Regions from separate parts of the Lysinibacillus sp. 1 U-2021 genome, predicted to be linked through region 1. Evidence: riboswitches for the same ligand, from Rfam matches in the RefSeq annotation. Region 1 holds a riboswitch; each other region holds the start of a gene.
The links. Region 1 has a riboswitch for thiamine pyrophosphate ahead of thiW (energy coupling factor transporter S component ThiW). Riboswitches for the same ligand answer to the same signal wherever they lie in the genome.
Positions count from the first base shown of each region.

Region 2: it holds a riboswitch for thiamine pyrophosphate, as region 1 does, so the genes downstream of both, QH639_RS01185 (ABC transporter substrate-binding protein) here and thiW (energy coupling factor transporter S component ThiW) in region 1, are expected to answer to the same signal.
Region 3: it holds a riboswitch for thiamine pyrophosphate, as region 1 does, so the genes downstream of both, thiM (hydroxyethylthiazole kinase) here and thiW (energy coupling factor transporter S component ThiW) in region 1, are expected to answer to the same signal.
Region 4: it holds a riboswitch for thiamine pyrophosphate, as region 1 does, so the genes downstream of both, thiC (phosphomethylpyrimidine synthase ThiC) here and thiW (energy coupling factor transporter S component ThiW) in region 1, are expected to answer to the same signal.

Region 1 covers NZ_CP123966.1:1,582,410-1,590,807, reverse strand. The annotation lists gene QH639_RS08160 (ABC transporter ATP-binding protein) at 1-212, shown strand, start outside; gene QH639_RS08155 (ABC transporter permease) at 202-1,011, shown strand; gene QH639_RS08150 (ABC transporter permease) at 1,008-1,805, shown strand; gene QH639_RS08145 (ABC transporter substrate-binding protein) at 1,802-2,875, shown strand; gene QH639_RS08140 (MFS transporter) at 3,363-4,559, shown strand; TPP riboswitch at 4,626-4,733, shown strand; gene thiW (energy coupling factor transporter S component ThiW) at 4,828-5,328, shown strand; gene QH639_RS08130 (VWA domain-containing protein) at 5,517-8,114, opposite strand; gene QH639_RS08125 (vWA domain-containing protein) at 8,098-8,398, opposite strand, start outside.
Region 2 covers NZ_CP123966.1:224,328-232,725, forward strand. The annotation lists gene QH639_RS01165 (TatD family hydrolase) at 1-187, opposite strand, end outside; gene QH639_RS01170 (ABC transporter ATP-binding protein) at 177-926, opposite strand; gene QH639_RS01175 (ABC transporter permease) at 901-1,674, opposite strand; gene QH639_RS01180 (thiamine-binding protein) at 1,674-1,964, opposite strand; gene QH639_RS01185 (ABC transporter substrate-binding protein) at 1,966-2,961, opposite strand; TPP riboswitch at 3,114-3,224, opposite strand; gene parC (DNA topoisomerase IV subunit A) at 3,333-5,771, opposite strand; gene parE (DNA topoisomerase IV subunit B) at 5,768-7,744, opposite strand; gene plsY (glycerol-3-phosphate 1-O-acyltransferase PlsY) at 8,296-8,398, shown strand, end outside.
Region 3 covers NZ_CP123966.1:2,317,765-2,326,162, forward strand. The annotation lists gene QH639_RS11735 (RDD family protein) at 1-617, opposite strand, end outside; gene sppA (signal peptide peptidase SppA) at 629-1,642, opposite strand; gene mbcS (acyl-CoA synthetase MbcS) at 1,830-3,413, opposite strand; TPP riboswitch at 3,604-3,701, shown strand; gene thiM (hydroxyethylthiazole kinase) at 3,785-4,552, shown strand; gene thiD (bifunctional hydroxymethylpyrimidine kinase/phosphomethylpyrimidine kinase) at 4,540-5,364, shown strand; gene thiE (thiamine phosphate synthase) at 5,354-5,998, shown strand; gene QH639_RS11765 (alpha/beta-type small acid-soluble spore protein) at 6,069-6,287, opposite strand; gene thiI (tRNA uracil 4-sulfurtransferase ThiI) at 6,433-7,641, opposite strand; gene QH639_RS11775 (cysteine desulfurase family protein) at 7,642-8,398, opposite strand, start outside.
Region 4 covers NZ_CP123966.1:1,347,003-1,355,400, forward strand. The annotation lists gene QH639_RS07045 (hypothetical protein) at 1-737, opposite strand, end outside; gene QH639_RS07050 (bacterial transcriptional activator domain-containing protein) at 1,146-1,316, shown strand; gene QH639_RS07055 (S-layer protein) at 1,357-3,000, opposite strand; gene QH639_RS07060 (methyl-accepting chemotaxis protein) at 3,255-5,354, shown strand; gene QH639_RS07065 (AEC family transporter) at 5,465-6,394, shown strand; TPP riboswitch at 6,455-6,569, shown strand; gene thiC (phosphomethylpyrimidine synthase ThiC) at 6,709-8,398, shown strand, end outside.

The DNA.
Region 1 (8,398 bases):
CACAATTATTCCGAGGGGTACATTATGAATTATCCACATACGATAAAGATGGTAATGAGTGGCTAGTCCATTCATTGAAGAAAGCAGAAGTAGGGACTGAGATTGGCTTAGACTTTGATCCTGAGGCAATTCACGTAATGCGCTTAAACGAAACAGAGGAAGAGTTTGATAAACGATTAGAATCGTATGGAGACGATGAAGATGCAAACTAAAACATCGAAATCAGCGTTATTTCCATATGTGTTATGGATTGCCTTTTTCGTTATCGCGCCAATTGCACTCGTTGTTTATTATTCCCTGCTTGATTTACATGGCAACTTTACGCTCGATAACTACAAAGCGTTCTTCTCTTCTGTTTACTTAAAGATGACTTTGAGCTCGTTTTGGTATGCATTTTTAATTACATTCTTTACACTATTAATTTCATACCCAACTGCCTATTTTTTAACGAAGACCAAGCATAAACAACTTTGGCTTCTACTTATTATTATTCCTTCATGGATTAATCTTTTGTTAAAAACATATGCCTTTATCGGCATCTTTGGGTTATACGGGCCTATTAATGCATTTATCGAAGTATTTGGCTTCGATCCAAAGCAAATGCTCTTTACTGATATTAGCTTTGTCTTTGTGTCGGTCTATATTTTTATTCCATTTATGATTTTACCGATCTTCAATTCTTTAGATCGTTTAAACCCAACGCTCATTTATGCAGCACGGGATTTGGGTGCTTCGGCTTTTACAACCTTCCGCCGTGTTGTTTTACCATTGACAATGGATGGCGTTAAATCTGGTATTCAAGTTGTCTTTATCCCTGCCCTATCCCTGTTCATGATTACTCGCTTAATTGCAGGGAACCGTGTCATTACTCTAGGCACAGCGATTGAACAGCAATTCCTTGTGACACAAAACTGGGGTATGGGTTCCACTATTGCTGTATTCTTAATTTTATTCATGGTGATTATCATGCTAATTACGGGACAAAAGGATAAAGGAGGTCGCGTACGATGAACAAACTATCTGCTTCAGCCAAAGTCTATTTAACAATTGTTTTTATCGTTCTCTATGCTCCAATTTTCTATTTAATCTTTTACTCGTTTAATAGTGGCGGCTCCATGAATAATTTTGAATCCTTTACTTTGGAGCATTATCAAGCTGTTTTTGAAGATTCGCGTCTTCTTGTTATATTAATAAATACGGTCATCGTGGCATTACTTTCTGCTCTCATTTCTACTATTATTGGTACGCTAGGAGCAATTGGAATTGTGACGGTTAAGGATTCTAAGATGCGTAATACTTTATTATCCTTAAACAATGTCTTAATCGTCAGCCCAGACGTAATTATCGGGGCTAGCTTTTTAATTTTATTTACAATGGTAGGTATTAAACTGGGCTTTGCATCTGTTTTATTAGCACATGTTGCATTTAGTGTACCGATTGTTGTATTAATGGTTTTACCAAAGCTACTAGAAATGAATAACTCATTAATCGATGCAGCATTAGATTTAGGGGCAACGAAAAAGGACGTTATGATGCGTGTCATTCTTCCTTATATTCAGCCAGGGATTTTTGCAGGCTTCTTCCTTGCCCTTACGTATTCATTAGATGATTTTGCCGTGACATTCTTTGTAACAGGTAATGGCTTTAGTACTCTATCCGTAGAAATTTATTCAATGGCCCGCGCAGGAATTTCTCTAACAGTGAATGCAATTTCAGGTTTAGTATTCTTCGTTACGGTTTTAGTTGTTGTTGGTTATTATTTCATGACAAGTCGTACGAGTAAAAGAATGGAGGGGCAACGATGAAGTCACTAATTCAAGCTACCATCGCCATCCTTGTCGTTTCAGCCCTTTTATTCTATGCGGCTGATGCCTTAAGTGCGGGTGGCGGTAAAAGTGGAAAAGACACGTTAACCATCTTTAACTGGGGAGAATATATTGATCCTGATTTGTTAAAAGAATTTGAAAAAGAAACAGGCATTCATGTCATCTATGAAACATTCGATTCCAATGAAGCTATGATGACAAAGATTCAGCAAGGCGGAACAGCCTACGATATTGCTGTCCCTTCTGAATATATGATTGAGAAGATGAAGGAAGAAGAATTATTGATTCCTTTAGATAAAACGAAAATCCCTAATTTTAAAAATATTGATCCTTACTTTTTAGATTTACCATTCGATGCTAACAATAAATATTCTGTCCCTTATTTTTGGGGAACAGTAGGTATTGTCTACAATCCAAGCCTTGTTGGAGACTTAGACTTCTCCTCTTGGGATGATTTATGGGACCCTTCTTTAAAGCGAAAAGTCTTTTTAGTAGATGGTGCGCGCGAAGTCATTGGGATGGGCTTAAACAGTCTTGGCTATTCTCTGAATTCACTAGATAATCAGGAACTTCGTGAAGCTACTGACAAACTAATCACCCTTGCACCAAATGTAAAAGCAATCATTGGAGATGAAATTACACCATTAATGATCAATAATGAAGCAACCGTTGCCCTTACGTGGTCTGGCCAAGCAGCTGACATGATGTATGAAAATGAAGAGTTAGACTTTGCTGTACCTGAGGAAGGCTCAAACTTATGGTTTGATAATATGGTCATCCCAAAGACATCGAAGAATATTGATGGTGCCCACGCCTTTATAAACTTCATGCTAAGTGCTGAATCAGGTGCTCAAAATGCCGATTTTGTAGGCTATTCTACGCCTAATCTTGCAGCTATGGACTTAATGGACGAAGAAGTTGTTTCTGACGAACGCTACTATCCTTCTGAAGAACAACGCGATACATTAGAGGTCTACAAAAACTTAGGACCTGATTATTTAGGGAAATACAACGAATTATTTTTAGAATTTAAAATGGGTATCCGATAATTCAACTAGCGAATTGACTTTTACATCAATTCGCTAGTTTTTTTCTCTGCTTATTTAACTGACTATTAAATAAGAACATTTTCAATTGACTATTTGCATTATTATATTTAGAAAATATTTTGTCTGAATTTTAATAGATTTTCACATCAGTATTCTTGTGATATTCCTTCTGATGCGCTATAACATCGCTACAATTTATAGCCATGCTTTATGCCATTACAGACAGACTCTCACATTTTTTAATTCTCACTTTATAAGAGAAGTCCATAGATTGTTGTTGCTTTACTAATTTATCCCCATAGCTTCTTTTCCCCTCAATTTTTATGACTAACATCTATTATTTCTTCATGCATAGGTGCGCGGATGAAAACTTTTGTGGAAAACCATTCTAAATATAGAACCAGTACGATAATCTTAACTATTAGCCAAGCAATAATTCTTTATGATAGACTGTACTATATTTGATTACAAAAAGGGGGTTCATTCGATGACCCAGCAGAAGTCCAATAAGGCGGCTTTGTATATTTTAATGTTTAATATGTTTATCGCAATGGGAAGTATTGGCATTATTATTCCTGTCATGCCAGAGTATTTAAAAATATTTGGTGCAGCAGGACAAGTTCTAGGTATGCTAATCGCAACGTTCGCCTTAGCTCAATTCGTATTTTCTCCTATTGCTGGGAATCTTTCAGATCAGTACGGACGAAAAAATTTAATTATTTTCGGTCTTATCGTAACAGGTCTTGCACAAATCGGATTTGGCCTTGCTACAGATGTATGGATGCTCTTTTTAGCACGATTTTTAGGTGGTCTAGGTTCCGCATTTGTTGCACCTCCTATTATGGCTTTTGTCGCTGACGTCACAACCTATGAAGAACGTGGGAAAGGTATGGGGATGTTGGGTGCCGCTATGTCTCTTGGCTTTATGATTGGACCTGGTATTGGTGGCTTTTTAGCAAAGGTAAGCTTACATTTCCCATTTTTCACAGCTGGAGCTGCAGCCATTGTAGCATCTATTTTATCTTACTTTTTATTACCTTCTACCAAACCAAACACTGCGCAACAGAAACAAAAGCAAGACAATCTGGCGAAGCAAATGGCTCGTTCCATACATATGCCTTATTTTGTTATGCTCATAATTATGCTGGTGTTCTCGTTTGGAATTGCAAATTTCCAAACGACATTGTCATTATTTGTGACAGAAAAGTTTAATTACACACCTGTAGATATAGCGATTATATTAGTTGTTGGTGGTGCTTTTGGAGTAGTAGTACAAATGTTTATTATTACACCACTGTTCAATCGTTATGGTGAAATGAAAGTAGTACTAGTAAATTTATTTATTGCATCCGTTGCTATTTTCTTAATATTATTTGTTTCTGGCTTTGCCCTTATTTTAGTTGTAGCAACAATTTTCTCTACAGCAACGACATTAATTCGTCCAGCTGTTAATACACTCATCTCAAAGCTTGCAGAGAAAGAGCAGGGATTTGCTGCGGGCTTGAATAATGCCTATATGAGCCTCGGAAATATGATTGGACCCGCTTTGGCAGGTTTATTATTTGACTGGAATATGAATAGCCCATATATTTTCGGTTCTATCATATTATTAGCCTGTTTCTTCCTTGCGCTCATCTGGACAGTGAAAAAAGCACCTCATTTAATGCATCCCGATACAAAATAGTCTGAAAAATCATTGACTATTTTTAGCAGTATGGTACATTATTGTTGATTCACAAAATTGAATGATTTTAACCACTAGGGGAGTCTTTAAAAGGCTGAGACGTATATGGTAATATACGGACCCTTTGAACCTGATCTAGTTCACACTAGCGGAGGGAAGTGGCGCTACTTGCTGTTGTCACTATATACACGCAAGGCCGCTTCCTATTGTTTAAAGGGGGTGGCCTTTTTATTTTTCCTCACGAACTTTACCAAAAGGAGTGAACTTTATGTCAATTCGTAAATTAACAGTCATGGCTTTATTAGTAGCCGTTGCTGTTGCAGGCTCTACTTTCGTATCCATCCCAACAGGCATCGCACGTGCTTACCCCGTTCAGCATGCGATTAATGTGATAGGAGCCATTATACTTGGGCCTGTACCAACTGTTATAGTTGCCTTTGTCACTGCCATCATTCGTATCCTTACTGGAACAGGCTCTCTACTAGCTATCCCTGGTAGTATCATCGGTGCGGTCTGTGCTGCTCTTGCCTATAAATATAGCAATAAAATGTGGTTAGCTGGTATCGGAGAGGTTATCGGAACGGGCATTCTGGCTTCACTTATTGCCGTCCCTTATGCAAAATTATTCATGGGAACATCTGTAGCAGCATTCTTCTTCCTACCAGCCTTTTTAACATCAAGTACGATCGGTGCTATTTTAGGTGTAATGGTTGCGAGTAGCTTGCGTAAAACAGAGCTCGTAAAGAGATTTAATTCTTCTCTTTATTAAGAGGTATTGGATTATGAGCATTCATTGAGCTGCGGGCAGTCCAATTTGGAGCGCCTTTCTCCTCCTTATGAGAAAAAGAGTCCACTTTGTAGATCATCTTCCCCTCTCTACAAAGGGGATAACTCTCTATTTCAAGCAACATAAAAAAAGCAGTGCAAAACTATTCGAGTTTGCACTGCTTCCTCTATTTAAGATCGTTTTTTCATGCCTTTTAACAACTGTGCTACATTTGTATCTTCTGCTTGTATAGTTTTTTCCTCAACCAGCGGCTCTTTTCTCTTCACATTCGTTAGGAAATTCCAACCAAAGCGTCTTATGGTAATATCAATAAAGAAAAGAAGCATACTTGCTAAGAGTAGCCATGTGGCAATATTTTGCCGATCTGCTCCTTTTGTCGTAAAGTCACGGAAAACATCTTGTGGTTCCTTTAAAACAGTGCCTCCTGTTCGTTTAGTTAACTCTTCTATCAGTTGGTTATTTACAGGGAGTAGTTCGTATTCAGCACTATAAGGAACACTTAGCCCTGCCTGATAAATGGCCTTCTTTTCATCTGCTACACGGAAGAAAATTAATCCAGGTTCAGCTTGTACTACAGCTCGAACTTGGGATGCGGAAATGGTTTCAAGTTGTGTTTCTAGCTCCTCCCCTGCCTCATTTACCGCTACAATATCTAAAAATGCAGCTTCATTTGTAGGGTCTGTAATCATAAAGGAACCATCTGCTTCCAATCTTACATCATAGGCTACATCATTGTAGCTTGGTAGCATCTGAGAAATAAGTGTTTGCCAAAATGCTCCCCAATTCTGCCATCTTGCCCAATCTCCTGTCCATTTACCCGTTGAATCAGATGTAAAGGCAAATGTTTTACCAAGACCATATTGCCACTGCGCTAACACAGGATCTTCCTTCTCGCTTTCTGCTACAACAGTAGCCCCCTGTTTTGCCGTTGTCCCAATATATGCATTCATTTGTGGGACCCCATTTGCAAACAGCGAGTTCCATCCTGCTGCATTATAAATTGCTGGATAGAATGGATTGTCCTCAATATAGGTGCGGGAAATCATAGCTGTTTCACGAGATAAAATAGACGGAATGGTTTGCTCATCTATGACATCATAGAAACGTCCACTACCCATGTCACTAAGCGCTTCTAATAAGTTCGCATCAGCATCTTGTCCAATCGCTACTGTCGATAAGGTTATACCATTTTCTTTTCCTTCAGTAATTAAATCCTCATAATTCCCTGCCTGTGATTGCCCATCTGTTAAGAGAATAATATGCTTACGTTGGAGCTTTAAATCAGCAAGGTTCTCGTAGGCTTTAGCTAATGAACTATAGATTTCTGTTCCCCCACCAGGTGTTACTGATAAAATAGTATCCACAGCCTCTTCTTTACTGCTAAGAGGCCCTGTCTCTATAATCTCCCAAGGACGATCATCAAAGGCAATGAATCCTAATGTATCCTCGTCTCGCAACATCTCAACAGAACGTGCCGCTGCTTCCTTAGCAAGCTCAAGCTTCGAGCCTTGCATACTGCCAGAACGGTCAAGTACAATCACTAACCCTAAGGAAGGTAATTGCTCTTTGCCCTTAATTTCCATTTCCACTGGCAATAAGGTTTCAATCGGTGTTTTAAAATAGCCGCCTAGACCAAAACTATTTTCTCCACCCACCATTGTAAAACCAACCCCAAAGTTTTTGACTGCTTGCTCAATAACACTCATTTTTGCTTCACCCACTAAATGACCTGGCACATTTTCGAAAATAATAGCATTATATTGCAAATAGCTGGACAGTTCATTTGGTAGACTGTCGGGCGCTACAACATCATAGGCAATGGATTGACTACCAAGTGCTGCTGCGATGGGTGAAGCTGTTTCATAACCATTAACGATTAATAAATGTGGTTCACTTTGAACCATTGTGACACTAGTTAACTTATTGTTTTCAAAAATGGCATCCTGACCAACTTGAACAACGGCTTCATATTTTACAAGTCCTTCAGCTGTTGCTGCATGTTTATAGGTAAACACATTCGTGCCTTCAGTCAGCTCAACTGCCTCTTTATGAATAAGCTCATCATTTTCATATAGTAATAGCTCGCCTTGGCCTGCTGATGTTGCATGTATGTCTGTCACTAATTGTTGTTGCTCTCCAACGTAAGCAACCTGAGGGGATACAAAGCTTTTTAGTGATACATCATTGACAACTGGTTGACTAAAAGGCTTAATATCCACACTAATATTAGAGCCTTTCAACTTCGTAGCAAATTCTAAAGCATCGCCCTTTGTCTCATTACCATCTGTTAATAGCACAAGACGAGTTGCTTTTTTAGGATCTATAATCCCTGAAGCAAGCTGTAGACTTTGTTCTATATTTGTTTGATCGGTAGCTTTAATTTCAGTTAGTTTCGGTACTTCCTTTAATGTTTTAGATAAAATGGCCTCTGTTTGTAAAGTAGAGGAAAATGAATAAATGCCCGCAAGCTGTGGTTCTTTTTTTGATTGGAGGCTCTCCTGTATAAACTGAACCATCTCATCTTCCGTACCATTCATAGAAGCAGAACGGTCTACTAAATAAATAATTTGTTCTTCTTTGATTGGTAATAATAGATATGGACCTGCGAGTGCAAAAACTAAACAGCCTGCTGCCACTATGCGAATAGTAAGTACAACAATATGACTTCTTTTAAGTCGCTGTCGCTCATGAAAGTATGTCCATCCAAAATACAAGAATAATGGAAGGAGTAACAACAATACTAACGGCATATCAATTCGTAAATCCACGACGTCGTTGCACCTCCCACTCTGAAACAAGCAATAGTAAAATAATTACAATTAGCCAAGGCACGAAAGAGGTCATCGACACTTCTTCCTTTCCATTGTCTGAAATATCACCTAATGTAAAACTTGTTCCTTGTTCAATGACACGTTCTTGTGCTTGCAATTGGACAATCAATTGTTTTTCCTCATTATTTGAGCGTACCATATAAATGCCTGGCTGTTTGGGCGCAGTTAGCATCCCCTTCGTAACAGACGAAAGAAACTCGTCTTCTTGCGAATAAACATTC
Region 2 (8,398 bases), 1.4 Mb from region 1:
GTAAAGGCTGTTCAGGATGAAAGCCAAAAGCAGCCTTTACTTGCTGATAGCTATTCGATAAACGCAACGTTCTTTCACAAGAGGAAAGTTGCATACTAACCGCGATTACAGCTTTCACTTCTTCTAATAAGGAAGAAATTTCCTCATCGGTGTACTGATCCAAATGAATATGCGCATCAATCAACATACATATCACCCTTTTCCTCCTGTAAATACATAAACAATTGTTGCTTTAATGCTGTGAATGCTGCAGAATGTCGAATTTCCTCTTTCCGAGGTCTTTCAAACGGCACGATGATTTCCTTTTTAACGGTAGCAGGACGTTTGGATAGTACAAGTATGCGATCTGCTAAAAAGAGAGCTTCCTCAATACTATGTGTAACAAATAGAATGGATTTGCGGTACTCCTCCCAGATAGATAAAAGCCATGCTTGCATTTCCAGTCGAGTAAATTCATCCAACGCAGAAAATGGTTCGTCTAAGCATAAAATCGGCTTATCACTGACCATTGCTCGAATAAAGGACACACGCTGCTGCATGCCTCCAGACAGTTCGTTCGGGTAGGCATGGATAAAAGAGGCAAGACCAACCTTTTCTAACCATTCCTTGGTACGTTCAACATTTGATTTATGTTGTAATTCCTCTACAAGCGTGACATTTTCTACTATTGTACGCCAGGGTAATAGACATGGCTGCTGTGGCATATAGCCAATCGTTCCTTTTTTTTGTTGGATATCCTCTCCATTCAATAAAATGGCTCCTTGATCAATTGGCGAAACACCACCAATTAATTGAAAAAGTGTACTTTTACCACTGCCTGAAGGACCCACGATGGCCACAAACTCTCCATCCTTGACGTCAAAAGAAAGTTGATCAAGGACTTTGAGCGCATCGAAGGATTTAGCGATGTTTTGAATGCTGAGCATGATAGCCTCTTCCCTTCACCATGAATTTTTCAAGTAAACGAATACCACTAAACAATAGTAAGCTCAAGAGAACAATCGCAAAAATTGCCACAAATACGCGATCCGTACGGAAGGAGGATTGGGCTAGGGTCATGTAAACACCAATACCCTTTTTTGCACCAAGCCACTCCGCAATCACAGCCCCCATCACACTATATGTAGCCGCAATTTTAATGCCTGAAAAAATAGCAGGATAGGCATAAGGCCATTCCAGCTTCCAAAAGGTTTGTGCCCTTGTAGCACCAACCATGGCAAAATAATGCTTTAATTCTGGAGCTGTTTGTCTAAATCCATCCATCGCTGCAATGACAATCGGGAAAAAGCACACAAGACAGATAATGATAAGCTTCGGTAATAAGCCAAAGCCAAACCAAATAATAAGGAGCGGTGCCAAGACTAGAATAGGAACATTCTGCGACATAATAAGAATTGGATAAAACAGTTCTCGAATAAATGTAAATCGATGCAACACTATTGCCACCGTTAGCCCACAAGCGATGCCAATGGCCAAACCTAGTAGAGCTAATTGTACTGTAGCGAATGCATGTGGTAGAAAGGTTTGATACGACTGGATGGCTTCTGACAAAATACTACTTGGTGTGGGTACTAACCAATGAGGAACTTCAGCAAACCGCACGATTAGTTCCCATATGAACAAGAGGAAGGCGATAAAAATTATCGTCCTTCCCTTCTGTAATGCACGTTTCATTACTGATATTTCTCCGTTAATGTATCCATCGTAATACCTGTTGGCTGATATAAAATTTTCACTTGTGTAATGACATTAATGGCACCAAGTTCAATCATTTTCTCATTCATTTTTTCAATGATTTGGAGCAATGTTGAAAGCTCACCCTCCAGCGTTGTTTCCAATGGATGTACCTCATATTTCACCCCAGAAGCATCGATCACCGCAATTGCTGCATCGACATATGGTATAACATCTTCATATTTCTCTGTCTTCGGAATGATTTGTACACTGATTAATGAATTTGCCATCTTATTTGGCCTCCTTTTTAGGTAAGAAATCATTAGTAAAGGCTTTTTTCGCATCAAATTCGCCCTCTAGTACTTGATTGCTTGACATCCATTTCGCATAATTTTCCCACACAGAAAGCTTTTGCTCTCCCCATTGCTTGGCATCATCCTGATATTTATCAGCCAGCCATTCCTGACTTTTATGCACTAACGCTTTATCTAAATCAGGAGCCGCTTCGATTAAAATATCAGCCGCTTCACTTGGGTTTTTAATTGCGTATTCATAGCCCTTCGATGCAGCTGCCACAAAGGCTTTGACTACATCGGGGTTGTCCTGTATCATTTTTTCATTTGTAGCTAAAACCGGCGTATAATAATCCAATTGATCACTATAGTCTGTAAGATATAGCATATTAATCTTTTCCCCACGCAGCTCAGCCTCAATACCAGTCCATGCATAATAAATCCAAGCAAAATCTATATCTTTTTCCATCATTGTGAAGAAATCTAAATCCCCTGCATTGACGATATCTAGCTTATTAATATCTGCCTTTTCTTTTTGCATGAGTGATTGTAAAACGGCTTGCTCTAATGGCGCGCCCCAACCACCATAGGTTTTACCTTCAAAATCCTTTGGCGATGTAATGCCCTTCGAAGCAATAGAAGCAAAGCCAGATGTATTATGCTGTATAATTGCTGCGATGGAGACCAGCGGCACACCCTGTACTCGTGCCTGTGTTATGCCTTCCTGATAGCTCACGCCAAAATCCGCCTTTCCAGAAGCAACAAGCTGATCTGCGCCCGCCTCGCCAGGCATAATAATATCAACATCTAAGCCCTGTTCCTCAAAATAACCGAGTTTTTTTGCAGCATATAGTCCTGTATGATTTGTATTCGGCGTCCAATCCAGTACCACAGACACCTTTTTCAGCTTGTCAGCAGCCTGCTTGTCATCCTTGTCACTACAGCCTACTAATGTCAATAGTGCTGCCAATAAAATAAAAAACCATTTTTTCATGCGAAAGCCTCCCAGTTTGTAATATGAAAGTGTTCATGCATGAATGTTGTCACCAGAAGAAAGCGTATACAATGTTGGCAAGCTGTTGCTTGAAAACATAAAAAACGCCTAGGATTCCTCCCAGACGTATTGCAATCAATCTTCAAAACTTTGCTTTTTGATTAGATGTTCCCTACGCTGGTACGAGCCAAATCAGGTTCAAAGGGTCAGCGTCTACCGGACACAATCTCAGCTAGCAATTACTAGCCCCCCTACATTCTTTCGCTATGAACTTTTCGATGATTATTATACCCATAGTTTCACTTAAATGACAAGGTGCTATTTTTGAATAGAGCTTAAAGCCCAGCGCTCCTAAGAGGCTGGGCATGCTTTTAGCTTGGTTTCTGTTCTTTTTTGGCTGTTACAACATGAGAAATTGCTCCATCTGTTGCAATATCCACTTTAAATGAACCATTGGAATGTCGATCCGCACGAGACAATGCTTGTACGTCAATCATCTCTTGAACACCTTTTTCAGTTTCAATCACAACCTGCTCCTCGTCTGTTGCTTGAACAACTGCCACAATTCGGTGAGGGTTTGCTTTTAACTCTGTTAATACTTTTAGTCCACGTTTTGCACGACTTGCTACTTCAACTTCAGCAACATTCATTTTCTTCACGGCCCCACGCTGTGTCACAATCACTACATAGTTGGTAACATCAGGCTGTAACACATTGACTCCAACTAAGGCTTCTCCATCTTTTAGTGTGATCCCTTTCACACCGCCTGTTTTCACACCTGTAACTGGTAACTCCTCCATAGGGAAACGAATCGCATAGGCTGTATCCGTTGTGAGCATCAGCTCCACGTCATCTGTTACAAATGATGCATAGATCATCGCATCACCAGCCTTGACGTTCATCGTTTTAATTGGCTTTGAATAACGTGTTACCGCATAGTCTGCGAGTGGTGAGCGCTTAATTTGGCCATCTTTTGTGGCTGTGAAGACATACGTATTTGGCTGGTCAAAGGTTTCGAAGCCATAAACCGCAATAATGGATTCATCTTCCCCTGTTGGCACAATACTTGAAATATGCTGGCCGAGATCCTTCCAGCGTATATCAGGCAGCTCATGAACAGGCTGATAAATATAATTGCCTCGATTTGTGAACAGCAATAGATGGTGCTGTGTATTTAAGTTTGCTTCATACAATAAATAATCTGAATCCTTCATGGCAAAATCTTGCCCGTTTGAAGCGGCATGGGAACGTGTGGATGTACGTTTAATATAACCATCCTTCGTTACTGTTACGACAACCTCTTCACTTGGCACAAGGACATCCAATGTAATTTTAATTTCTTCAATTTCTTGCTCAATCTTCGAGCGACGAGGCTCTGTAAAGCGCTTCTTAATATCTAGTAACTCTTGTTTAATAACACGCACTAGCTTTGCTTCACTTTGTAGAATCCCCTCTAGCTTCGCAATTAGCTTATTTAACTCGTCCTGTTCATGACGAAGCTCTGTAATATCCGTATTCGTTAAACGATATAATTGCAGGCTTACAATGGCCTCTGCCTGTACCTCTGTAAAATCAAACTTTGCTTGTAAATTAAGCTTCGCATCCTTCTTATCATTTGAAGAACGAATCGTCGCAATGACTTCATCTAAAATGGAAAGGGCTTTAATTAATCCATCTACAATATGAGAACGATCCTTTGCCTTTTGCAAATCATAAATGGAACGGTTTGTTACCACTTCTTTTTGGTGGGCAATATAGGCATCTAGCAATAAAGGCAATGTCATCATCGTTGGACGACGATTATGAATGGCAATCATATTAAAATTATAAGCTACCTGTAAATCCGTTGTTTTAAACAAGTACTGTAAAATTCCTTGTCCTGGTACATCCTTTTTCAGCTCAATTACGACACGTAACCCTGTACGGTCTGATTCATCACGAATTTCCGCAATGCCTTCTAGTCGTTTATCTACCCGTTGCTCATCAATTTTTTTCACAAGATTCGCTTTATTTACATCATATGGTAACTCAGTGATAACAATTTGCTCTTTACCACCCTTGATTGGTTCAACAACTGCTTGTGCACGGACGATGATTTTACCCCGACCTGTTTCATACGCCTTTTTAATGCCATCAACACCTTGAATGATTCCACCCGTTGGGAAATCAGGTCCTTTAATCACCGTCATCAATTCATCTACAGTAACATTAGGCTTGTCTAAGCGCATCAACACAGCATCCAGTACTTCATCTAAGGCATGTGGCGGAATATCTGTCGCATACCCAGCAGAAATTCCTGTAGAGCCATTGACTAAAAGGTTAGGAAAACGTGCTGGTAATACAGTTGGCTCCATATCCTGATCATCAAAGTTTGGCACAAATTCGACCGTTTTCTTGCCAATATCTCGTAGCATTTCAGCGGCAATAGCTGATAGTCTCGCCTCTGTATACCGCATTGCAGCTGGTGGATCGCCATCTACCGAGCCATTGTTCCCGTGCATCTCAATGAGCATATGACGTGCCTTCCAGTCCTGACTCATCCGTACCATCGCTTCATACACAGAGCTATCGCCGTGCGGATGATAGTTACCAATTACATTACCCACTGTTTTTGCGGATTTACGGAACGGCTTATCATGTGTGTTGCCTTCCGTAAACATCGCATATAAAATACGGCGCTGTACTGGTTTAAGACCGTCACGTGCATCAGGCAACGCGCGGTCTTGAATAATATATTTACTATAGCGACCAAAACGGTCACCCATTACTTCTTCTAACGGTAAATCTTGAAACTTTTCTGTACTACTCATGCTTGGTCCTCCTCTTGTTGGATGAATTCATTCTCTAAAATGTTAGAATCATCCTCCATACCGAAGTCTACATTGGCTTCGATCCATTTACGACGTGGTTCCACCTTATCACCCATTAACGTCGTGACACGTCTCTCCGCTCGTGCACCATCCTCGATTGTGACACGAATTAATGTCCGTGTTTCAGGGTTCATTGTTGTGTCCCATAGTTGGTCTGCATTCATCTCACCAAGACCTTTATAGCGCTGTAATATGTAACCCTTTCCAACCTTCTTGATGGCCTTTTGTAAGTCACTTTCTGTCCAAGCATATTCAATGACTTCTTTTTTTCCTGTACCTCTTGAGACTTTATAAAGCGGCGGTAGTGCGATATAGACCTTTCCAGACTCAATGAGCGGACGCATATAACGATAGAAGAATGTTAATAGCAAGACTTGAATATGTGCCCCATCCGTATCCGCATCGGTCATGATGACTACTTTATTGTAGGCAGAATCCTCCACCGCAAAATCCGTGCCAACACCTGCCCCAATCGCATGGATAATCGTTGAAATTTCTTCGTTTTTCATAATATCCTGTAGCTTGGCTTTTTCTGTGTTGATGACCTTCCCGCGCAATGGCAGAATCGCTTGGAATGTACGGTCACGTCCTTGTTTAGCAGAGCCACCCGCAGAATCCCCCTCGACTAAATACAGCTCATTTTTTGCTGCATTACGTGACTGAGCTGGCGTTAATTTTCCAGATAAAATCGTACTACCCTTTTTATTTTTCTTGCCATTTCGTGCATCCTCACGCGCTTTACGAGCTGCTTCACGCACTTGCTGCGCTCGAATCGCTTTACGAACAAGAGAAGCTGATAACTCTGCATTTTCCTCTAGCACATACAAAATTTGCTCAGACACTACACTATCTACTGCAGAACGAGCCTCACTTGTCCCAAGCTTGCCCTTTGTTTGTCCTTCAAATTGCAGTAAATGCTCTGGGATACGAACAGACACGATCGCTGCTAAGCCCTCACGAATATCTGTCCCCTCAAGGTTTTTATCCTTGTCCTTTAACAGGCCAATTTTTCTTGCATATTCATTAAAGACACGCGTCAATGCTGCCTTTGCACCCGTTTCATGTGTACCACCATCACGTGTACGGACATTATTAACAAATGATAAAATCGTTTCTGAATAACCATCGTTATACTGGAAAGCGAACTCTACTTCGATTTCATCCTGTACGCCTTCTACATATTTTACTGGATGAAGAACATCTTTTTCCTCATTCAAATACGCAACGAAAGCCTCGATGCCATTCTCATAAAAGAACACATCGCTCTTGCCTTCCTCGCGCTCATCAATTAATTCAATTTTTAAGCCCTTTAATAAAAAGGCTGATTCACGTAATCGTTCTGCTAACGTATCATAATTGAATTTTGTGACAGAGAAGATCGTTTCATCTGGTAAGAAATGAACAAGCGTTCCTGTCTGCTTGGTCTGCCCAATGTTTTCAAGTGTTGTGACAGGCTGTCCACCATGCTCAAAGCGTTGACGATACTTTTTACCATCGCGATGGATTGTCACCTCTAAAAATGTTGAGAGCGCATTCACAACGGAAGAACCAACACCATGTAAACCTCCACTTGTTTTATAGCCACCTTGACCAAATTTACCACCAGCGTGTAGCACAGTAAAAATAATTTCTGGTGTCGGTTTGCCCATTTTATGCATACCGGTTGGCATTCCACGTCCAAAGTCGCGCACACTCATACTTTGATCTTTATGAATTGTGACAATAATATGAGATCCAAAGCCAGCCAGTGCTTCATCCACCGCATTATCTACGATTTCATACACAAGGTGATGAAGTCCACGGCCATCCGTCGAACCGATATACATGCCAGGTCGTTTGCGTACCGCTTCTAATCCTTCTAATACTTGTATAGCGTCATCATTATAGACGCTAGGTGACTGTTTATTCGTCAAAAAAATTCCCCTCCAAAAAACAAACACATGTTCTATTTATGTTCTCATCCTAATAATAATAGCATTTCCTGTCAATAGCTAGCGACAGGTCCAATAAAATTTTAAAATTTGCTCACAGTTTTGATCTTTTTTATTAATAGTAAACATCTTCAACAGTTGCTTAAAATTGGTATTTGAGCAAGACAGACTGCTTCTAGCTTCCATCATCATTTGACGCATTGAAGCCTACTTAGTTGCAAAATAAAGTGGTGATGCTTGCACACTACCTCGTGCCTTGCGCTGAAACAGGATAAAGTTAGACTTCTATTCTACCAAAGGAATGAGCGATTGACAAAATTGCCATTTTGCCTATATTTTTATAAAGGTTTTAGTGCTTCCTACAAATTTACGTCTAAAAGCCTAGTCCTCGCTAATAGATTCTCTTTTGTATTGATTCAAGACTTCGGATGAAATCTCCTTCATAACATTGTAGATTAGCAAGAAAAAGTGTAAAATACTTGTTACAAACTATTAGTACCAAGTGATGGACTATGAATGAAAGGAGTCCAACTATGATCAATGGACTTATTATTTTATGTGCTTATCTAATCGGCTCTATACCTTCTGGATTATGGATAGGCAAAATTTTTTATAATACCGATATTCGTGAACACG
Region 3 (8,398 bases), 740 kb from region 1:
TTTTTTTCCTCTAGCTTGGCGAGGTCTATTTTTTCTTCTTGCACCGTAATTTCTACATGTTCTTCTTGTTTTGGTAATGTAGTCGGTGTTAAAGCCTTTTCAATAAAGATTTTTTCGTGCACCACTGTTGTATCGGCAAAATAATCATGTAAGCCTTGATTTTCTGGCAAAATCACTACCAAAATATACAGTGGCATAAAAATATTATTGATGATACGACCAATCCAATCACGGAATAACACATCTGACCAAGTTAACTGATCGTGCTTTAATGAAATGACACGTAATCCAAACACCATTTTCCCTAGCGTTTGTCCAAAGAACTTTGTCATCAGCACAAAATAACTATAGTAGAAAATTGCTGTAATAATAGAAATCGGCGCATACCAAACAGAATCAGATAAGGACCAATCCATTAAATAAAAGATAGGATTGACGAGTATTCCTCCTACAGCAGAAATAATGAATCCATCTAATAAAAATGCCCAAAATCGTACCCAAAAACCAGCAGTTTTTAATGCATAGTTTTTTTCATTTGCTGATTCTCCTGAAGTGTTTATATAGAAGCCATTTTCCAATGAGGGTGAACCTTGCATAACAATTTCATTGTTTGTCATTGTGCTCCCTCCTAGTATTCCCCATATAGATACATCATTTTCGGTGCGCTATAGTCCGTCATGATTTTCATTAGCATTTTTTCCTCGGCAGAGGGACCGAACATGGAGCCAATTTTCATACCTACGTATGATTGCCAGCCACCCATATCGTATGAATACTCAAATAAAGCCGCATCTTCAAGTCCATAATCCTCACGAAGAGCTGCAATGGCCGCTTCTTCATCACCAATTTCATCAATTAACCCTGCTTCAAGCGCTTTTGTACCGCCAAGAATACGACCATCTGCAACCTTCTTCACTTCTGCTTCAGACATATTACGTCCCTGCTCTACAATATCTACAAATTCTTCGTACGTTTCATTAATCATATCTTGCATCATTGCACGTTCCTCTTCTGTCACTTCACGCATTGGACTTAGCATATCTTTATGCTCTCCTGATTTAAACGTCTCAAATTTGACCCCTACTTTTTCAGCCAGCTCTTGATAGTTAATAGATTGCATGATGACACCAATAGAACCTGTTATTGTATCACGATGGGCAAATATTTTATCTGCTGGTGCCGAAATATAATAACCACCTGAAGCTGCCATAGAATCCATCGATACATAAATTGGTATTTGTCGTTCTTCTTTGATTTTTAGTAGCTTTTTATAGATATCTGCAGATTCCTTTACACCACCACCTGGTGAATTAACGCTTAAGACAACACCCTGTATGGACTCATCATATAAAATATTATCCAATTGTTCTAAGAAAAATTGATGATCATAGGCAACTGGTTGCCACAATGTACTTGAGCCGATATCTTGAATCGTTCCATCTACCTTTAAATAAGCAATTCGCTTATCAAAATTTTCCCCTTCAATGACATTTTCATATACATCTAAGCTATTACCTGCCATTAAGCTATCAAAATTACCTAGGAAATCTGCTTTAAATAGCGCAAAAATGGTATTAATTCCTAACGAAAATAGTAAGAGAACACCTGCCACTACTAAAGCAACCCACCTTTTTACATTCATGTCTTTCCGCCTCCTCAACACGTAATACGTATGACTTGCCAATTTGTTTCATTTTTTTGCAATAATTAAACACAAAAAGCTTTAAGCTATGTATTTCCTCATATTACCTTACCTAAAAAAAATAAAAAAATCAAAGTCCATACCTTTGATGAACTTTGATTTTCGACATTATTTCCTAGGAAATGAATTAGAATTGGAGGTGTTTAATTTCTTGTTGTCGTAATTCGACACGTCTAATTTTCCCAGAAGATGTTTTTGGTAGTTCCTCTACAAATTCAATAGCACGTGGATATTTATAAGGAGCAGTCAATGATTTAACATGACTTTGGAGTGTTTGAATAAGCGCTCCATCACCTTTTTCACCATCGCGCAGAACAATAAATGCCTTGACAATATTTCCTCTTACTTTATCAGGGCTCGCTATAACAGCAGCCTCTTTTACAGCTGGATGCTTCATTAAAGCATCCTCTACTTCAAAAGGGCCAATTGTATAGCCTGAGGAAATAATAACATCGTCTCCTCGTCCGTCAAACCAAAAGTAGCCATCTTCATCTTTATAGGCACGATCTCCTGTAATATACCAATCCCCACGAAATTGTAAATTTGTACGTTCAGGATCATTTAAATATTTTTTAAAGAGGGCTGGTGTTTCACGATGAACAGCAATATCACCAACTTCTCCGATTGCAACGGGTTTGCCCAAATCATTAATAATTTCAACAGTGTTGCCAGGAGTAGGTTTTCCCATCGACCCAACTCTTGCGTCCATTCCTACCATTGTGCCTACCAATAATGTATTTTCTGTTTGTCCATAGCCATCTCGCACTTGTAATTTGAATGTTTCCAAGAATACTCTAATGACCTCACTATTTAATGGCTCACCAGCTGATACAGCTTGGCGAATCGCACTTAAATCATATTCATATAAATCTTCAAGCGCTGCCATAAAACGATATTCAGTTGGTGTACAGCATAATACATTGATTTTGAATCGCTCAAGCAATGCTAAATAACAAGCTGCTTCAAATTTACCTTTGTAGACAAATGCAGTAGCACCACTACCTAAAGTAGCTAGAAACGGACTCCATATCCATTTTTGCCATCCTGGTGCTGCAGTCGCCCAAACAATATCATTTTCTTGTACCCCCAACCAATGTGGTGCTGTTGTTCGTAAATGAGCATAGCCCCAACTATGCGTATGCACTGCTGCTTTTGGATTTCCTGTTGTTCCGCTTGTATAGGCTAAAAATGCATGGTCTGTACTTTTTGTTGGGATAGGATTTATGTAGGTTGTAGGTTGATTATTCATTTTTTCAAGTATGTTCTGCCAAGGTTCATGTGCATTCCCTATGACAAATTGCAGTATGTCTTGTAAATTTCCAACTTTATCGAACTGTTCAATATAGGGTTCGAATGCAATAACTGCTTTAGCATTTGCATGATGAATTCGATACTCAATATCCTTTGTTCTTAACATCTCAGAACTTGGAATAATCGTTAAACCCGCTTTCAATGCAGCAATATACACTATATATGCTTCCACTGAACGTGGTACCATCACTAAAATGACATCACCTTTCTTTAAACCTTGCTTAGTGAATACATGTGCTGCTTGATTCGCTTTTTCCAATAAATGTGCATATGTAATACATTGGATGTCTTGGTTTTCCTCATAAATAATTAAAGCATTTTTGGTTGCATCCTGAGCATATTTTTCAATTTCCTCTACTATGTTATACCATTCTGGTGCAACTAAATCTTGTCTTTTCATGGCAATTGCCCCCTTTTGTTATGACACATTATAAGACTCTTTTTTCAGCATTTTCAATGGTTTGTGCTTAATTTCGGTAAAGTCATGACAACTATCATACTCTCCTATATGGCATCGGTCACATTTTATCTATAGGAAAACTTGCTATTGAATACAACTGAAAAGTATGGTACATTTTGGTCAACTAAAAGCAAGATTGCAGGGGGACTCGTAAGAGTTGAGAAGGTAAAACCTGACCCTTTGAACCTGTTAGTTAATACTGACGTAGGGAGCAATAAACATCGTTTTCAGATGAAAGGCTCTTTTCGTGCATTTTTACACAAAAAGAGCCTTTTTTGCATGCTTACGTCCATCCCTAAAGGAGGACTACAATGATTTTTCAAACAATTCGTCAACAGCAACCACTTATCCATTGTATTACCAATTATGTAGTGGCAAATTTTCAAGCAAATGGTTTATTGGCGATAGGTGCTTCACCAGTAATGGCCGATGACTGCCAAGAGGTAGAGGAGATGGTGGCCATTGCTCAAGCATTATTAATTAATATTGGAACACTTAATGATCGCACAAAAAGTGCCATGTTATTAGCAGGCGAAAAAGCCAATAAACTTGGTATTCCTGTTATTTTAGATCCTGTCGGAGTTGGAGCCACAACTTATCGTAAGGAAACCGTAAGATACTTACTGGAAAACATACAATTTGCGGTGATTCGCTGTAATCTCGGCGAGCTAGCAGCAATAGCTGGTGTAAATTGGCAACAAAAAGGTGTCGATAGTGGTCATGGCACTATCGCTATGGAATTAGAAGCCACATCATTGGCTCAACGCTATCAATGCATTGTTATTGTCACAGGAGAACACGATTTTATAACTGATGGCAAGCATAGCCAATGGATTGCTGGTGGTCATCCACAAATGACGGAAGTAACGGGTACAGGTTGTTTACTTAGCGCAATTTGTGGCGCAGCCTATAGTGTAAGCCATAATCCTTACCAACAATTAACAGAAACACTTACTTACTATAAAAAAGCAGGTGTACTGGCATCCGCATTTACTGCAGACATTGGTGATTTTCAAATAGCCTTACTCAATGCTATACATCGCTTATCAAAGGATGGTGCAGCTTCATGCATATTGTAACAACAATCGCTGGCTCAGATAGTGGTGGTGGCGCGGGTATACAGGCTGATTTAAAAACATTTCAGGAATTAGAAGTGTTTGGTACTTCTGTTATTACTGCTCTAACTGCTCAAAATACTTTGGGTGTAACAGGTGTTTGCCCGATTGACGTTTCCTTTATAAAAAAACAATTAGAAGCCTTAGTAGAAGATTTTCCAATCGCTGCGATTAAAACAGGAATGCTTTATTCCTCAGAAATTATCACAGCAATTGCACACAAGATCAGGGAGCTAAACATTCCACTGATTGTTGATCCAGTGATGATTGCAAAAGGTGGGGAAAGCCTATTACAGCCAGAAGCTATCGATGCCTTACGCTCAACTTTATTACCACTTGCTACGGTTGTTACGCCCAATATACCCGAGGCAGAGACACTTACTGGGAGATCTATTCATCATTTTGAAGATATGAAAGAAGTAGCTCAAAGCTTGTTACAGCTAGGTGTACAATGTGTCATCATTAAAGGTGGTCATTTAGCAGATCCACTTTATGCCATTGATTACGTATTTTTAAAAAATGGGCGTTCTTTTTCGATGCAGTCTCCTCGCATCCAAACAAAAAATACGCATGGTACTGGATGTACATTTTCCGCAGCACTTACTGCTTTTCTTGGACAAGGATTTGCTCTGGAAAATGCCATTATAGAAGCTAAAAAATTTATTCAATTAGCTATTATGTATAATTTATCGATTGGAAATGGTCATGGACCCACTAATCATTTTGCTTATCAACAGCATAAGGAAGCCTGTGAGGTGATTATTCATGAAACGTGAGGATTTGCAGCTTTATTTTATTATGGGTACGAGCAATGTTCCTTCTCAAGAAGAACCTATCTATATCCTCGAAAAAGCCTTGCAAGCAGGCATTACAATGTTTCAATTTCGTGAAAAAGGTCCTCACGCATTAACGGGACTTGCCTATGAACAGTTTGCACGCCAATGTCAACAACTATGTCATCACTATAATGTGCCCTTTATCATTAATGACGATGTTGATCTAGCGATACGACTCGGAGCTGATGGTGTTCATATCGGGCAAGATGATTTACCTGTAGGTGTAGCACGTAAAAGAATTGGGAACATGATTCTTGGTGTATCTGTCCATAGCGAGGAAGAATTGCAAATAGCTATGAACCATCAAGCTGATTATGTCGGCATCGGCCCAATCTTCCCAACGTCCTCTAAAAGCGATGCTCAACCACCATGTGGCACATCTTTTTTACAGGAGGCTCATTCTCTGCATCCTGAATTACCAATTGTAGCAATTGGCGGAATAAATTTCGCAAATGCACATTCTGTATTTCAAACGGGGGTTGATGGTGTTGCGGTTATTTCAGCTATTTGTCAAAGCAAAAATGTTGATTATACAGTAGCTACATTTAAATCCCTATCTTGTATAAATAAATGATCAATAAACAAACTAAAACCAGTGCCTTTTACGGTCACTGGTTTTAAGTTTATAAATGCTTAATCAGCATTTATTGGTTGTTGTTTGGCATACCTTTTAATTGAGATTCTGCCATTTGTACAAGACGTTTAGTGATTTCACCACCAACGGAACCGTTGGCACGAGCTGAAGCTTCAGCTCCTAATTGAACACCAAATTCTTGTGCAATTTCGTATTTCATTTGATCTAGTGCTTGTTGTACACCAGGTACTGCAAGCTGGTTTGAACTACGGTTGTTGTTTGAAGCCATGTTTCTCACCTCCTTGTGAATATAGAATGTGCGATATTAGATTTTTAATACAAAAAATTTAGAGGTAAATTGTACCTCTATTGGAATAACGCTATCCATACAAAAAAGCCGTCTCAAAATGGGCTTTGAGACGGCTTTTAAATCCTTATAGTAGATCTGCAAATTTATCTTGCTGTTCCTCTTTCTTAGGGAAAATATAGACCTCGCGATTCTTCACTGCTCGCTCGATCAATTCATCAAAGTCAGAGAAGCTTTCATAATGCTCAACCTTTTCAAGCTTCGGTTTTGTTTTTGGACTAGCTGGTGTAAAAATCGTGCAGCAATCTTCAAATGGCTGTATAGATGTTTCGTATGTGCCGATTTTTTCCGCAATATCAATAATTTCTAATTTATCTGTTGAAATCAGTGGACGAAGGATAGGTGTATTTGTTACTGCGTTTATTGCTGTTAAGCTTTCAAGCGTTTGACTCGCTACTTGTCCAAGACTTTCACCCGTTACAATAGCAAGTGCACCAATTTCCTCACGCACCTGATCAGCAACCTTCAACATCATTCGGCGAGTTGTCGTCATCGATACATTAGAAGGTACTTTTTCTTTAATAAGAACTTGTATTTCAGTAAAAGGAATGACATGCAAACGAATACTAGCACCAAATTTTGTTAATTCATTGGCAAGCACTTTAACCTTTTCCAATGAATTTTGGCTTGTATAAGGTGGACTAAAGAAGTGAATAGCCTCTAATCGCACACCACGCTTCATCATTAAATAACCAGCAACAGGGCTATCAATACCACCAGATAGCATTAATAAAGACTTGCCATTTGATCCTACTGGCATTCCACCTGCACCAGGTAAGACTTGTGCCATCATATAAGTTGCATCATGGCGAACTTCTACACGTAGCTCAATATCAGGCTGCTTCACTTTAACAGATAAATTTTGAAATTGCGGTAAAACATAGCCACCGATCTCACGTTGGATGGCATGAGATTCTAAAGGAAATGTTTTATCAGTACGTTTTACCTCTACTTTAAATGTATGGGGCTCGTCTTTAAATGTCTCCATAATCGTGATAGCGAGCTTTTTCATACTGTCCATATCTTTTTCGCATGCAGCGACAGGACTAAATGATTGAATACCAAAAATTTTAGGTAAACCTGTAATTAGCATTTGCATTTGTGCTTCGTCTTCTATGGCAATAAACATACGGTCACGTTCTGTGCGAATATGCAGTTGTCCTAAATCTGCAAAGGCATGACGAATATTTTCACGTAAACGGCGGATAAAATCCATTTTGTTGCGACCTTTTGTAGAAAGCTCACCATATCTAATTAAAATTTCTTTCCAAATCATTTACTTATTTTCTCCTTTGAGTTCCAACATTACTTCTGCTAGTACTTGTTTAAAGTTTTCTATATCTTCTATTGTGTTATGTGCGCCAAAGCTAAGGCGAATCACGCCTTTTTTATAATGCTCATCAAGGTGAAGCGCCTCGACGACATGACTTGTTTTCGTTTGCTTGGAAGAACATGCACTTGATGTCGACACAATGACACCACGTTTTTGCATAGCATTAATAATGACTTCCCCTTTTAAATCACGAACACTAAATGACACAATATGCGCAGCTCCCTGTGGGGTTGATAAAACATGGACTGCTTCGCCATAACTTTCTAGCTGAGTTCGGATTTCATCATGCCATTGACGGTATTTTTTTGTGCGTTCATTCATGGTTTCAACAGCAAGTCGAGCCGCTTTCGCTAAAGCAACAGCTTGCGGAACTGCTACAGTACCACTACGCATACCAAATTCCTGACCTCCACCAAGAGCAAAAGGCTGCCATCTTATGGGTTTACGGAATGCTAACACTCCTGAGCCTTTAAAGCCATGAATTTTATGGCCAGAGATAGAAATACAGTCAGGTCCTTCTTCTTTAAAGGATATTGCTAATTTTCCAAAGCTTTGCACAGCATCAACATGAAAGACAGCACGACTCATTTCATGAATCATTTTTGCTGCTTCCTTTATAGGCTGAATTGCACCCATTTCATTATTCACATGCATGATGCTAACTAAAATTGTTTCTTTTCGTATTTTAGTACGAAGCTCA
Region 4 (8,398 bases), 240 kb from region 1:
GAAGTTTTGACTGCCTGCACATCCTGAGCTGTCGATGTTTTTGGTGATAAAGCTGCAATAGCGTTTTCAACTTCTTTAGCTGCTGCTTTATCCTTTACAACCAGCTGTTCTGCATCAAGTAATTGTTGCTCGATACCTGCAGGTAAAGAAATATTTGAAAACCTTCGTAATGCATTAAGCTCTGCTCGGGCATTGGCTACATCTTTATGGAACGAGAGACGAGATGAATTAATCAATTGAATTTTATTGACCACCTTGTCAACAGATGTATTTGGCGCGATATAGGAAGTTAGAATTTTTTGCGCAGATGCACTTACAAATGTTTTTTGCGCTGCATTCAGGGTATTATACCAATCTTTTGTATCAGTAACATTTTGATAATAATTAGGGGACGTAGAATCCACAGAATACAATTTCTCTTCAATTTGTGCTGCCAGCTTACGATAAGCAATTCTTGTTTGCTGATGTGCTGACAAAGTGGAGTAGTTCGTGACATACTGTTTTTCCGTGCCTGTTAAAGCATTATAAGCTTTTAAAGCGGCCTCTAAGTTTGTTTGAAAGGTAGCTGTTGTATTGTTAATGTTGTTAATAAGTTGTACAACATTTGCCACGTTAGCATTGTAGTTAGCAGTTATGTAGGCTGAGTTTGGTAGTTCAGCAGCCGATACTGGCGCGGTGTAAAGAAGTGAAGGCACTGCCACTAAAGACAGTAAGACAAGTTTCTTTTTAGATTTCATAATGTAGAATCCTCCTGTGTTTAATGTTCTTGGTTAATTGAAGGCAATATATACAATATATGGTGTTAATTTAATCTTAACATAGTCTAGAATCTTTTTTGTATTTATTAGTTGAACTTGTGCTGTTTGTATTGCAAATGCTCAGTAAGTAGAAAAAGGTTGGAGAGACAAAGGGAACATTGCAACTTCTTCAAGTACTTTTGCTTTAAAATACCATATGCAAATGTGCTTAATATCTACCATGAAATAAGATTGAAGAGGTTTTTAGATGTGTGGTATAGAAGATGTATATTTCTGAATGCTAGAATAATTTAAAATTGCCTATTGTTATAGAGATTTTTGTTATTTTGGAAAAATAATATAAGAAGTTAATAGATTAAAGATGCAGAGGTTGGTTATTTTACTTTAATGAAACTTTACGATCTACTTAATAATACAGCCGCCGTTGAGGAGCAATATTGGCTGTTAAAAAAGACGCTTCAAGAGCATTTGGCAGTGGAACCAAGTGAGGAGATTGAGGATTGGTATAGAAGCTGGAAACAGATTAATACCATGTCTCAAGTAGATGCTTTTAATTAGTTAAAATTTTAAGGACTCTGCATGACGCAGAGTCCTTCTTTTAGTGTAATAAACCATCACGTTTAGCAGAGTTGTAATAGCTCAATGCGCTGTTCAAATTATTATAAGCACTTACGACTTCAAGCTGAGTTGCGTAATAATTGTTTACAATAGATTTCGCTTGTTCAATATAGTTATTTATATAGATCCAGTCATTTTGTGAAGTCCATTTTGAGTAATAAGGTACATCACTGCCATCTCCGTTGTACGATATTGACACAAGGTCATTATAGGCTGAAGTGATAAGGGACTCTAAATAAGATTTTTCGACATTATAACCACCATTTGTGCCATACTTATAAGCATTTTTATAAGTGCGAATAGCATTGTTTAAATTATTGATCGCGTTGGCAATATCAGTTTGAGTCGCATAATAATTATTGACAATTAACTGTGCAGACGAAACAGCAGCTTCGATGGCGTTTCTTTCCGTCTGAGTAGTCCAAGGCGAATTATAAGGGACATTTGAACCGTCCCATGAAACCGTAACATATTGAACAGAATTAATTAAAGATTGAAGGGAAGCTTTATCACCATAACCATATTTTGTACCACTCTTCTGAGCAGCTTGGTAGACTGCTAGTGCATTTTTATACTGATTGATGGCATTTTTCACCTGTTCTTGTGAGGCATTTGAATTATTTGCTATAGCTTTCGCACTTGCTACAGCAGAATCAAACACTGTACGGTCTGCTTGTGTTGTCCATTTGTCCGTATTTAAAACATCATAGCCGTTCACAGATACTTGTACATATGGTGGGGATGCGATAAGTGTATTAAGTTCCTTTTTATCAATGACAGGAAGCGTCACGGAGACACGACTATCGTCCACCTGTACATTGTTTACCAGATGTCCTGAATCTAAAGCTACTTTAGTACCGCCTTTTACAACAATTTGCTCAATTTTACCCTCACCATAAAGGTTAAAATCTTTCGCTACATCAATTGTAAGCTTTTCTATATTAGTCATTGCTTCAAAAGATTCCACTTTACCTACTACATCTACTTTGGCAAGAGTTTGGTCAGAAGATATATTGACTTTAGTACGTCCCAAATTGATGTTTGATGATTTCATATCGATTAGGTTGACGTATAGCCAACTTACCTTTTTCGTGACAATTGGTTTTAGTGTAATTGTTTCATCTACTACTACTTCATCGAGTGTAACGGCTTTTTTTACTCTGTTTGTAATGATAAGCTGTCCATCTACGCTAACATCTTGAACCTTTACATAGTCAGCGTTTACAGTAAGATCTCCCGAGATTAGTGCGTCACCTCCATCAAAATAGACAGTTTTTTTGCTAGTACCTGCTTTGTTTAATATTAATGAGGTAACGTCCGTAATTTGACCATTTTTCACTACAATGGTAGCTCGGGCATTGGTTAATGCAGCTTTATTTGAAGTATCAAATAGGGGCTTTAATGCCGATTGAATTCTAAATGTACCATTAGATGTTATCACAGTATCTTTTGTTATATTTTTGATCGTTACGGATTCACCTATTACTTTTTTGGCTGCTGCTACATGTGTCTCATATGAATTTGATTGTATTTGAGATGATGCGGCATTCGCAGTAGACATTGGTAATACTAGTGTCGCTGTAATAGCCGTGGCCATTAATGTTGATAGCGCTTTATTTTTCATGTAAGTCACTCCAATCATACTATTTAATAGTTAATATATCATATTTTTCTATAATTTAGAATTCAAAGAGGATGTTTTACTATGAATCTCAATTCAAATAAGTCATTAGTCATTCATATTGAAAAATAATTGATTAGCAAAGTATCGGTATTTTTCTCTATAATTCTGTAAATTTTCTACTTTATTCGCTAAATAATTTATTGTGATACAATCATCCATCTATTATTATTAGTATAAAAGTGGGGGTGTTAGTTATGAAAAAATCAAGAGGAATTGCCTTAAAACTTTCTTCCCTTATAATAGGATTATTTCTCATTTTATTTTTATCCTATACTGTCATAACGGGAATTATTATAAAAAAGCAAAGTGTTGAAGACGCAGAGCATGGAACATTGCAAACTGCTGAATCCTCTGCAGCTATTATGAGTGAAAGATTTAAGAAAGCCAATACGACATTACAAACAACAAAGCGTATCATAGAAAGCATGGAGAAGAATAATACGTTGTCTACCAAAGGTGTCATAGACATAATGGAAAAAAATTTAGCTAGCAATAATGACATTCTTGGAGTAGGAGCAATCTTTGAGCAAGAATCTATTATTTTAGAACCAACTGAGGCTTCTTTAGTAGATAGTAAAAATCGCTTTATCCCTTATTTAAGTAAGAACGGAAATGATATCTCGACTGCTCTAATCGAAGGTATTGATGATAAGAGTATTTCTGAATGGTATTGGGTACCAAAAGAAGAGAGACGTGCAGTTTTGACAGAGCCCTATGATTATAATGTCAACGGACAATCTGTATTAATGACAACGATTTCGGTGCCATTGATCAATGCTTCCGGATCATTTTTCGGTGTATTGACAGCCGATGTATCAATAGATTTTTTAAATGATTTAACAAAATCGAATGCCCCAGAGGGCGGTTATGCGGCAATTATTACGAATAAAGGTGTGCTAACAGCTAACAGTTTTGGTGATGAGCTAGTTGGGCGCAATATGCAAGAGGATCCTACTTGGACAAGTATTAGTAAGACAATGGAAAATGGTGAACTAACAAGTATGTACGTTGACTCTAATCAACTGAAGGAAAAGGCCTATAATGTTTTTGCTCCAATGATTTTAGAGGGTATTGACGAAACATGGACTGTTCAAGTCGTGTTAGCTGAATCAAAGATTCTAGAAACATATAATCATGTATTTGTATTTACGATTATTGCTTCCATTATTATGGTGGTTTTGATGACAGCTGCAAGTGTGTTATTCATCTATAAACAACTAAAACCACTTAAATTTTTACGTGCATCGATTGAAACTGCAGCCGAAGGGGATTTAACACAAAAGGTAGAAGAGCGATATATTAAGCCTGATGAAATTGGTGCAGTGGCTGTGGCTTATAATAATATGTTAGATAAAACCAATAGTGCGATTCAAACTGTACTAAATTCCACGAGGTTATTGAACCAATCTTCTAATCAGGTAAATGAGGCATTTAATGAGGTAGTTGCTTCTAGTCAAGAGGTTTCTGTAGCTATCAACGAGATTGCACAAGGAGCCTCGAAGCAATCAGAGGATACAGAAGAAACAAATTATCGAATGATGGATTTATCAGATCAGATTGATGCGATTACGGCTCTATCTAATGAAATGGATGAGCTATCTCATAAAACAGGTGTAACAACAGAAAAAGGATTGCATGAGGTTGAAAGTTTAAGAGAGCGTAATATGGAGACAAATGAAATGAATGGGCGTATTCAGCAGCAAATGGAATCATTAGCTTTCAATATTGCCAATATTAATCAGATTATTGCTTCGATCCAAAGTATTACCGAGCAGACTAATCTGCTAGCTTTAAATGCAAGTATCGAGGCTGCACGTGCTGGTGAACATGGTAAAGGATTTGCTGTAGTTGCAGAGGAAGTTAGAAAGCTAGCAGAACAATCTAAGAATGAAACAGAAATTATTAAGAGTACAGTAGAAAGCATTCTTGAAAATTCTCAGCAGACGGTTGCTGTGATTGCATCTAATGCAGATTTAATGCAATCTCAAAATGAGTCCGTACAAAGCACGCAACTAGCATTTAAAGATAGCAGTGACTTGTCAGGTTCAATTGCAAATTCTATTAGTGAATTAATGAATAAACTATCTAGCATGTTAGAGCATAAAAATCAAGCAATCATGGCTATCCAAAGTATTTCGGCTATTTCAGAGCAAACAGCAGCCTCTGCGGAACAAGTAAGTGCTTCTGCAATGGATCAACAAGTAGAATTACAAAAAGTAGCTGAGTCTATTCAAAATATGAACGATATTTCAAACGAGCTACAAGAAGTTGTAAACCGATTTAAGCTTGCTTAAAAAGAAAGGCTGCCTTCAATATAGAGGCAGTCTTCTTTATGGTGAAAGCCAGAGAAATTGACCTAGAAGGAATTCAACACTACTATTCACACTGGAAGGGGGACATTGAAATGATGTATCTCGGAATGATTTTCTTTCAAATTGTTGTACCTATTTTAGTGTTACTTGTAATAGGCGCTATACTACAAAAGAAATTTCGCTTTAATTTAAAAGCATTGTCTCAGCTTATTACATATTGCTTTATGCCAGCAGCTGTTTTTATAAATTTATATGAAACACATGTGGAGTTATCTGTACTGGCAGAGGTCGGATTATTTATTGTACTTTTTATCGGTAGTCAAATGTTGCTCAGTCATTTTATGGCAAAAGGGTTAGGTTTACCTAGAACAGAGGCAGCTGTCTTTAAAAATAGTGTGGTGCTTATTAACTCGGGCAATTACGGTATTCCAGTGGCTCAAATGATATTTGCCACGCAACCTATTGGGGTAGCCATTCAGGTCATGCTCGTAATCTTTCAAAATATGACTACGTATACATATGGTTTATACAATTTAATTTCTTCTACAAAGTCAGGTATGATAATCATTAAGGATTTTTTAAAAATGCCTATTATTCATGCGCTGATTATAGGTGCAGCTATGAATTATTTTGATATTGGTATTCCACAGTTTATCAAAATACCAGTAGAACATGTGGCAGATGGATTTATTGCTGTGGCCTTAATTACATTAGGCGCGCAATTATCACAACTAGAGATGAAATCAATGTTTAATAAAACCGTCTTTATCAGCTGTTTTACGCGATTAATTATTGGACCTTCTGTTGCATTAGCCATTATTTATATATTGGGATTAGATGGAGTCGTCGCACAATCACTGTTTATAGCTAGTGCCTTTCCAACATCTCGTAATAGTTCTAGTCTAGCATTGGAATATGATGTAGAATCAGCAACAGCCGCGCAAGCTGTTTTATTTTCAACCATTGTAAGCTGTATAACTGTAACCATTGTGATCTATTTTGCGGAAATATTATTTACCTAGTAAGATAAAAAATAACTTCCATCTCTTAGTATTATCTGCTACACTAGCATCAAACTAAATAGTATTAACTAGGGGAGTCTGATGAGTCAGGCTGAGAGGGAAACGCTACGAAGTTTCTTGACCCTTTGGACCTGATCTGGCTCATACCAGCGTGGGAAAGTTAAGAAGCTATTGCAGAGTATGCAATCAATAGACCTTTACATTCGTGGCCGGATCCAAATAATTATTTTGGATTCGGCCTTTATTTTTTGGATTGTTGGGTGAGCTAGATTCGGTCCTTGTATCAAAATATATTTAAGGGAGAGAAGTAGCTCATGTCAGCAATAAGTGAAAAGAATATTACCATTATGTCTAGCTTTGAAGGAAGCAAAAAAGTATATGTGGAAGGATCACGCCCAGATATTCTAGTACCTATGCGAGAAATTGCATTAAGTCCGACAACAGGCAGCTTTGGAAATGAAGAAAATGCTCCTATTCGAGTATATGATACAAGTGGGCCCTATACAGATCCAGCCTACCAAGTAGATATTACGAAAGGTTTACCTGCCTTACGAAATGCATGGATTCAAGAGCGAGGGGATGTAGAAGCATATGAGGGACGCTCCATTAAACCTGAGGATAATGGCTTTCGTCATGTTGATGACCCGCGTATTCAAGAAAATGTCTTTCCTGAGTTGGCGAGAAAGCCTTTGCGTGCTAAAAAAGGTAAAAATGTGACACAGCTTCACTATGCACGAAAGGGAATTATAACCCATGAAATGGAGTTTGTAGCGATTCGTGAAAATATGGATCCTGAATTTGTACGTTCAGAAATTGCAGCTGGGCGTGCTATAATGCCTTCTAATATTAATCACCCTGAGGCAGAGCCAATGATTATTGGGCGTAATTTTCATGTAAAGATCAATGCGAATATCGGGAATTCTGCTGTATCTTCTTCCATTGCAGAAGAAGTTGAGAAAATGACCTGGGCAACTCGATGGGGCGCAGATAATATTATGGATTTATCGACTGGTAAACATATTCATACAACGAGAGAATGGATTATTCGAAATGCTGCAGTACCAGTGGGAACAGTGCCAATTTATCAGGCTTTAGAAAAGGTAAATGGTGTAGCAGAGGATTTAACGTGGGAGGTTTATCGTGATACCCTCATCGAGCAAGCTGAGCAGGGTGTGGATTATTTCACTATTCATGCAGGTGTCCTTTTACGCTATGTACCGCTTACAGCAAATCGTGTAACAGGCATTGTATCACGAGGGGGCTCTATCATGGCTCAGTGGTGTTTATATCATCATCAAGAGAACTTCCTGTATACACACTTTGAGGAAATCTGTGAAATTATGAAAGCCTATGATGTTGCTTTTTCCTTAGGTGATGGTTTACGCCCAGGCTCAATTGCAGATGCCAATGATGAGGCACAATTTGCAGAGCTTGAAACACTAGGTGAGCTAACACAAATTGCTTGGCAGCATGATGTTCAGGTGATGGTTGAAGGACCAGGTCATGTACCAATGCATCTGATTAAAGAAAATATGGACAAGCAATTAGAGGCTTGTAAGGAAGCGCCCTTCTATACATTAGGACCACTCACAACAGATATTGCTCCAGGTTATGACCACATTACATCAGCCATTGGGGCAGCCATGATTGGCTGGTTTGGTACAGCGATGCTTTGTTATGTGACACCGAAAGAGCATCTTGGTTTACCGAATCGCGAGGACGTTCGTGTGGGCGTTATCACTTATAAAATTGCTGCACATGCTGCTGATTTAGCAAAAGGTCATCCAGGTGCACAACAACGAGACGATGCGCTGTCTAAAGCGCGCTTTGAGTTCCGTTGGCGTGATCAATTCAATCTGTCACTAGATCCCGAGCGTGCAGTGGAATATCATGATGAGACACTGCCAGCAGAGGGAGCAAAAACAGCACACTTTTGTTCTATGTGCGGGCCTAAATTCTGTAGCATGAGAATTTCACAGGATATTCGTAATTATGCGAAAGATA